DNA from 2 places in the Thalassotalea coralli genome. Region 2 is predicted to be linked to the other one. Evidence: predicted binding sites of a transcription regulator. Region 2 holds the regulator's gene; the other holds the start of a gene.

Region 1 (3,427 bases), on a different contig from region 2:
ACTAGTTGTAGGTAGCCTTCATTGTCTGGAATATTCCATAACAACTCGTAGTTATCTTTCAGGCGGGTATACTCAGGAACAACCTGTTTTAAAACGCCGTCTTTACTTGCTTTAACGCTAATTAGGCCACGCGGTGGTTCAATACCATTAGTCGCATTAGAAATTTGCGAAGAGGTTTCTGAAGGCATAAGTGCAGATAACGTCGAGTTTCTAACACCGTGCTCTTTAATGCTTTCACGCAAACCTTCCCAATCAAGGTGAAGAGGCTCGCCAGTAAGCTTATCGATTTCCTTTTTGTAGGTATCAATAGGCAAAATACCTTGTGCAAGTTTTGTTTCGTTAAATTTAGGGCAAGCGCCTTGTTCTTTAGCTAACTGGTTAGAAGCTTTCATTAAATAGAATTGAATCGCTTCGAATGTTCTATGCGTTAAATTGTTCGCACTACCATTTGAGTAGTAAACACCATTTTTAGCTAAGTAGTAAGCATAGTTAATAACACCTATACCTAGGGTGCGTCGACCCATAGTAGCGTTGTAGGCTGCTGGAACTGGGTAGTCTTGATAATCCAATAAACTATCTAAAGCACGAACTGCTAAATCTGCCAACCCTTCAAGCTCATCAAGGCTCTCAATTGCACCTAGGTTAAACGCAGAAAGCGTACACAGAGCAATTTCGCCATTTTCGTCATTAATTTCATTTAACGGTTTAGTTGGAAGGGCGATTTCTAAACATAAGTTACTTTGGCGAATAGGCGCGACATTTGGATCAAATGGACTATGCGTATTACAGTGGTCGACATTTTGTAAATAGATACGGCCAGTGCTTGCGCGCTCTTGTGCAAATAGACTAAACAACTCAATTGCTTGAATACGTTTCTTGCGAATTGACTCATCAGCTTCGTATTTTACGTATAGCTCTTCGAATTTATCTTGGTCTTCAAAAAATGCGTCGTAAAGACCAGGTACATCACTTGGGCTAAATAAAGTGATATGCTCACCCTTGATCAAGCGTTGATACATCAATTTGTTAAACTGAACACCGTAATCTAAGTGGCGAACGCGGTTCTCTTCTACACCACGGTTGTTTTTCAACACTAACAGGCTTTCTACTTCTAGATGCCATAGCGGATAGAATAGGGTAGCAGCACCACCACGAACACCACCTTGTGAACAACTTTTAACAGCTGTTTGGAAATGCTTGTAAAAAGGTATACAGCCAGTGTGGAAAGCTTCACCATTTCTAATTGCACTACCTAAAGCACGAATACGTCCAGCGTTAATGCCTATGCCAGCTCGTTGTGAAACGTATTTAACGATTGCACTTGAAGACGCGTTAATTGAATCCAAGCTATCATCACATTCAATCAATACACATGATGAGAACTGACGTGTTGGTGTTCTTACCCCAGCCATAATAGGTGTAGGTAAAGAGATCTTGAATGTTGAAATCGCATCGTAGAAGCCTTCGATGTATGAAAGGCGACTATCTTTTGGATATTTCGCAAATAAACAAGCGGCAACTAAGATATATAAAAACTGAGCACTTTCGTAGATATCGCCAGTAACACGGTTCTGAACTAAGTATTTACCTTCAAGTTGTTTAACAGCAGCATAGCTGAAGTTAAGGTCTCTTCGATGGTCAATAAATTGTTCCATCTGTTCAAATTCGTCTTGTGTGTAATCAGCTAATATATGCTGATCGTAGCGTCCATCTTCCACTAACTTAACGACATGTTCGTAAAGCTTAGGTGGTTCAAACTGACCATAAGCTTTCTTTCTTAGATGGAATATAGCAAGACGCGCAGCTAAATATTGATAATCAGGCGTTTCTTCTGAAATTAGATCAGCGGCTGCTTTAATGATGGTTTCATGAATGTCTTCAGTTTTAATGCCGTCATAAAATTGAATGTGGGATTTTAATTCAACTTGAGAAACTGAAACGTTTTCTAAGTCTTCTGCGGCCCAAGCAATTACTTGGTGAATTTTTTCTAGATCAATTGGCTCTTTCTCGCCATTGCGCTTAGTTACAAAAAGGTTGTTATTCATGAAAAACCTGTATTCTGTTTCGATTATTCTAATTATTGTTAATCTGGATGTTCACGCTAGTGTCAAAATTTTTACTTACACACAACATCTAGGGGGTGAACGCTAAACTTATCACAAGATAATGAGGTTTTTACTGCAATGCAAGCACAAAAATCGCTTTAAAATTTAGCATAAAAGTATTGACATTTATTTTGTTAGTAGTGACTAACTTAGTATCGGTTTTTTAATTTGATTTTTTAAAAAGGCAAACTTTTTTTTCAATTTTTTTTCTTATTAGATTTATTTTGTTTTTTTTAGTTTTATGTTTATTACAAAAAGTAATAAAAGATTTAAACCCTATATAAAACAATGGTGTATAGGGTTTGTGTTATTATTGACCAAGCTGATTGCTAAATAATCATTAAGATATTTTCAGGTACTTCGAATAAAAAATCAGCGTCCCATAAAGAAGTATTATCGGTTGCTTTAATATATCCCCAATTTGCTACACCCGTGATATTCGTCGCTCGATTTCCCGCTTGAATATCACGCAAGGCATCGCCGACATAAAGACATGTGCTAGGTGATCGATTCATTTGTTCACAAGCAAACAAAATTGGCTCAGGATCAGGTTTTCTTTTCGTTAAAGTATCGCCAGCGACCATTACTTTGCATGTGTTAAATTCTTGGTAGTGAGGTAGAAGTAACAACGTTAGGTCTTCAGGCTTGTTTGTTACTATGCCCCAAGGAATCGATTTATTGTCTAGTGTTGTTAGGAGCTTAGCAATGCCAGGATATAACTTGGTATGTTGGGCGATATTCTGTTGATAGTACTCAAGGAACTCTTTTCTTAACGATTCGTAGTCATATTCCTTAAGCTGGTCACCAAAACCAAGTTCAAGTAATCCTTTGGCTCCATCTGATGCAACGGGGCGATATAGTTCAGGAGAAACTGCCGGCATACTATGCTGACTTAATACATAGTTAAGAGCAGCCCCTAAATCGTCAGCAGTATCGAGTAAGGTGCCATCTAAATCGAACAGCACGCTGCTAATTTTATTGTTATTCATTATGCTAGCTTCTCAAAACACAAAATGTAATTTACGTCTAGAGAGTCAATGAGTTTGTGATTCTCGGTTAACGGGTTGTAATGAATACCTGCAGCATCACGACATTTTAAGCCTGATGCTTCTGCCCAACGAATAAGCTCTGATGGTTTAATAAATTTCTCATGTTCGTGGGTGCCGTCAGGCACTATTTTCAACAGCTTTTCGGCAGCAACAACCGCTAATAAATAGGCTTTTATTGTTTTGTTTAAGGTAGAGAAAAAAACAAGCCCACCTGGCTTGACCATTTTTGCGCATGACGCAATCACAGAAGATGGATCTGGAACGTGCTCTAAC
Region 2 (3,427 bases):
ATCTAAACTTGCCTTCAACGACACTGTTTACTGTTAGGCTTACACCATCGACTGTGATAGAGCCTTTTTCAGCAACATATTTAGCAATATCTTCTGATAAAGATAGCCAAAACTCAGTACTATTGCCGTTATTAGCAATTGAAACTATTTTAGAAACTGCGTCAACATGTCCTGAAACAATATGTCCGCCAAACCTTGTTGTTGGCAACATAGCTTTTTCTAAATTAACCGATTGCCCTGCTGTATAACCAGCGAAAGCGGTTCGAGATAAGGTCTCTTTAGACACATCAGCACTAAAGCTGTGTTGATCAAATGCGACAACCGTTAAACAAATACCGTTGGTTGCGATAGAGTCACCTAATTTTACATCAGACATATCCAACTGATTTACCGCGACAGTTATACGTGCTCCATCGGGCGTAATTTGTACTTGTTTTATCTGGCCTACAGCTTCAATAATTCCAGTAAACATGATGTTCTCTTTAATGTTACGATTAAGAATGTCGGTTAACGTTTGCCGTTATTTTAATATCTTTGCCTACATGCGTCACATCACTAATAAACAAATGTTTAGCTTGCGACAATGCAGTAACGTTTGGTAAATCCACTAGACTACGTGAATCACTGCCCATAAGTATAGGCGCTTGAAACAACACGAGTTGTTCAACTAAATCTTGTTCGATAAAGGCGCCCGCTAATCGCTTACCCGACTCAACCAAAATATCGTTCAAGCCCTTTGCAGCTAGCACTTCGAGTGCCTTAGGCAAACTTAAAAAATCAGAATCTGCATCTTGCTCAATTGCTATATGTTCAACAAAATGTGGCCATTCATAGTTATTTTCAATAGCAGACGTTAAAACAATAATTGGTGATTCGTGCTGGAAAAGAGCAAGGTCTGGTGTTAAACGATTTTTACCATCGATAACAACTCTTACTGGCTGACGAAGATCTTGCTCTGGGTAGCTAGCACTAAGTTCTCCCAGCTCTTGCCAACGAACCGTCATCTTTGCGTTGTCGAAAATAACGGAATCTGCACCACTAATGACTGCGCAACTCTGTGCTCGTAATCGCTGTACCTCTCGTCTAGATTCAGGTGAGGTAATCCATTTACTTTCACCAGAGGCCATAGCGGTTTTTCCGTCCAAGCTTGCCGCCAGTTTACAACGGACATAAGGTTTTTTGTTTCGCATTAGCGAGATAAAGCCAGGGTTTAGTGTTTCAGCGTCTTGTTCAAGTAAGCCATGTCTAACCTTGATGCCCGCCCGCTGTAATTTGTTAAGACCATTGCCAGAAACGAGTGGGTTTGGATCGACCATTGCAGCGATGACTTCTTCTACGCCTGCTGCAATTAACGCATCGGCGCAAGGTGGGGTTTTCCCCGTATGAGAGCACGGCTCTAAGGTAACGAAAGCAGTTGCCCCTTTGGCGTTATCGCCCGCTTGACGAAGTGCGTGTACTTCAGCGTGTGGCTCCCCCGCTTTTTGATGAAAACCTTCAGCGATGATTTCGTTGTTTTTAACCAACACGCAACCAACACGAGGGTTAGGGCTAGTGGTATACCAAGCCTTCTTAGCAAGTTCTATCGCTCTTGCCATATATGTATGTTCAGCGTGGGTAAACTCTGTCATGAAGCTCTCAATACTCGAATATGTTAATTGGTTTCATCACCAAGGCGTGCGATTTCTTCGCCAAATTCGCGAATATCTTCAAAAGAGCGGTATACAGAAGCAAAGCGTACATAAGCAACTTTATCGAGCTTTTTCAATTGCTCCATCATGATGTTACCTAACATCTCGCTGGATAACTCACGCTCGCCTGTTGCTCTCATTTCCGACTTTAAGCGGTTAATCGCCTGCTCTGTTTGTTCGACACTGACAGGACGTTTTTCAAGGGCTCTAGTCAAACCTGAACGTAATTTATCTTCGTTGAACGGCTCTCTAGAACCATCGCGTTTGATAATTCGAGGCATGACCAATTCAGCCGTTTCAAAAGTAGTAAAGCGCTCTAGACATGCACTGCATTCTCTGCGACGTCGGATTTGATAACCGTCTGATACTAAACGTGAATCGATAACTTTAGTATCCGTTGCGGTGCAGAAAGGACAATACATCTTAGCTCCCCTAATAAAAAGAGCCGCCATTTTAGCCCAAATCAATAACGAAGTAACTGCCCAAACACAAAAAAGCCCAAAGTTTCCTTTGGGCTTTCTTAAAATCAAATTTGCAGGGAATCAATCAGAGATAGTCATTTAGTTCAAGGAGAAAGCGCGCAGCATACCAATGTATGTGAGCACTTTCGACACAGAAATTAATGGCTAGCGCTATTGATTACCGCAAATTATGCGTAAACTGGGAATCGCGCACAAATCTCTTTAACTTTTTCTTTAACAGATTCAATTGTTTGCTCATTGTTGATGTCATCAAGAATGTCGCAAATCCAACCTGTTAACTGTTCAGTTTCTTGAGTACCGAAACCGCGGCGAGTGATCGCTGGCGTACCTAAACGTAAACCTGAAGTTACGAAAGGAGAGCGTGGGTCGTTTGGCACTGAGTTTTTGTTTACCGTGATGTGAGCGCGGCCTAATGCAGCGTCAGCATCTTTACCTGTGATATCTTTGTCGATTAAATCAAGAAGTAATAAGTGGTTTTCTGTACCGTTAGATACAACCTTGTAACCACGCTCTTGAAGCACTGATACCATAGTTTTAGCGTTAGCTAATACTTGCTTTTGGTAGTCAGCAAATTCAGGCTGAAGCGCTTCTTTAAATGCTACCGCTTTTGCAGCGATAACGTGCATTAAAGGACCACCTTGGCCACCTGGGAATACCGCAGAGTTTAATTTCTTGTAGATGTCTTCATCGCCACAACCTGCAACAATCAAACCGCCACGAGGACCAGCTAATGTTTTATGAGTAGTTGTTGTAACAACGTGTGCATGAGGCACAGGGTTTGGATATAAACCAGCGGCTACTAAACCTGCAACGTGAGCCATATCAACCATAAAGTATGCACCTACGCTATCAGCGATTTTACGCATACGTGCCCAATCAACGATACCAGAGAAAGCAGAAAAACCGCCGATAATCATTTCAGGCTTGTGTTCATTTGCTAAACGCTCAATTTCTGCGTAGTCAATGTCACCTGTTTCTGGGTCTAAACCGTATTGAATCGCTTCGTAAGATTTACCAGAGAAGTTTACATGAGAGCCGTGAGTCAAGTGACCACCGTGAGCTAAGCTCATACCAAGTACTTTACCGCCTGGACTAACTAATGCTTGGAAAACAGCAGCATTTGCTTGAGAGCCTGCGTGCGGTTGAACGTTAGCGTAGTCTGCACCGAAAAGTTCTTTTGCACGCTCGATAGCTAAAGCTTCAGCTTTATCAACGTATTCACAACCACCGTAGTAACGCTTACCAGGGTAACCTTCA

The links. Region 2 encodes NrdR, which represses ribonucleotide reductase genes. Its sites were predicted from a motif close to AAACACNANATNTNGTGTTT; they were not measured.
Region 1: nrdA (class 1a ribonucleoside-diphosphate reductase subunit alpha) is a predicted target of NrdR. The motif match lies at 2,123-2,142, and genes of this name have one in related genera.

What each region holds. Positions count from the first base shown of each region.
Region 1 is NZ_JBVVBK010000002.1:96,995-100,421, forward strand. It holds gene nrdA (class 1a ribonucleoside-diphosphate reductase subunit alpha) at 1-2,045, opposite strand, end outside; gene ACOB80_RS05800 (HAD family hydrolase) at 2,435-3,094, opposite strand; gene ubiG (bifunctional 2-polyprenyl-6-hydroxyphenol methylase/3-demethylubiquinol 3-O-methyltransferase UbiG) at 3,094-3,427, opposite strand, start outside.
Region 2 is NZ_JBVVBK010000004.1:142,993-146,419, reverse strand. It holds gene ACOB80_RS11660 (riboflavin synthase) at 1-472, opposite strand, end outside; gene ribD (bifunctional diaminohydroxyphosphoribosylaminopyrimidine deaminase/5-amino-6-(5-phosphoribosylamino)uracil reductase RibD) at 495-1,628, opposite strand; gene nrdR (transcriptional regulator NrdR) at 1,652-2,110, opposite strand; gene glyA (serine hydroxymethyltransferase) at 2,338-3,427, opposite strand, start outside.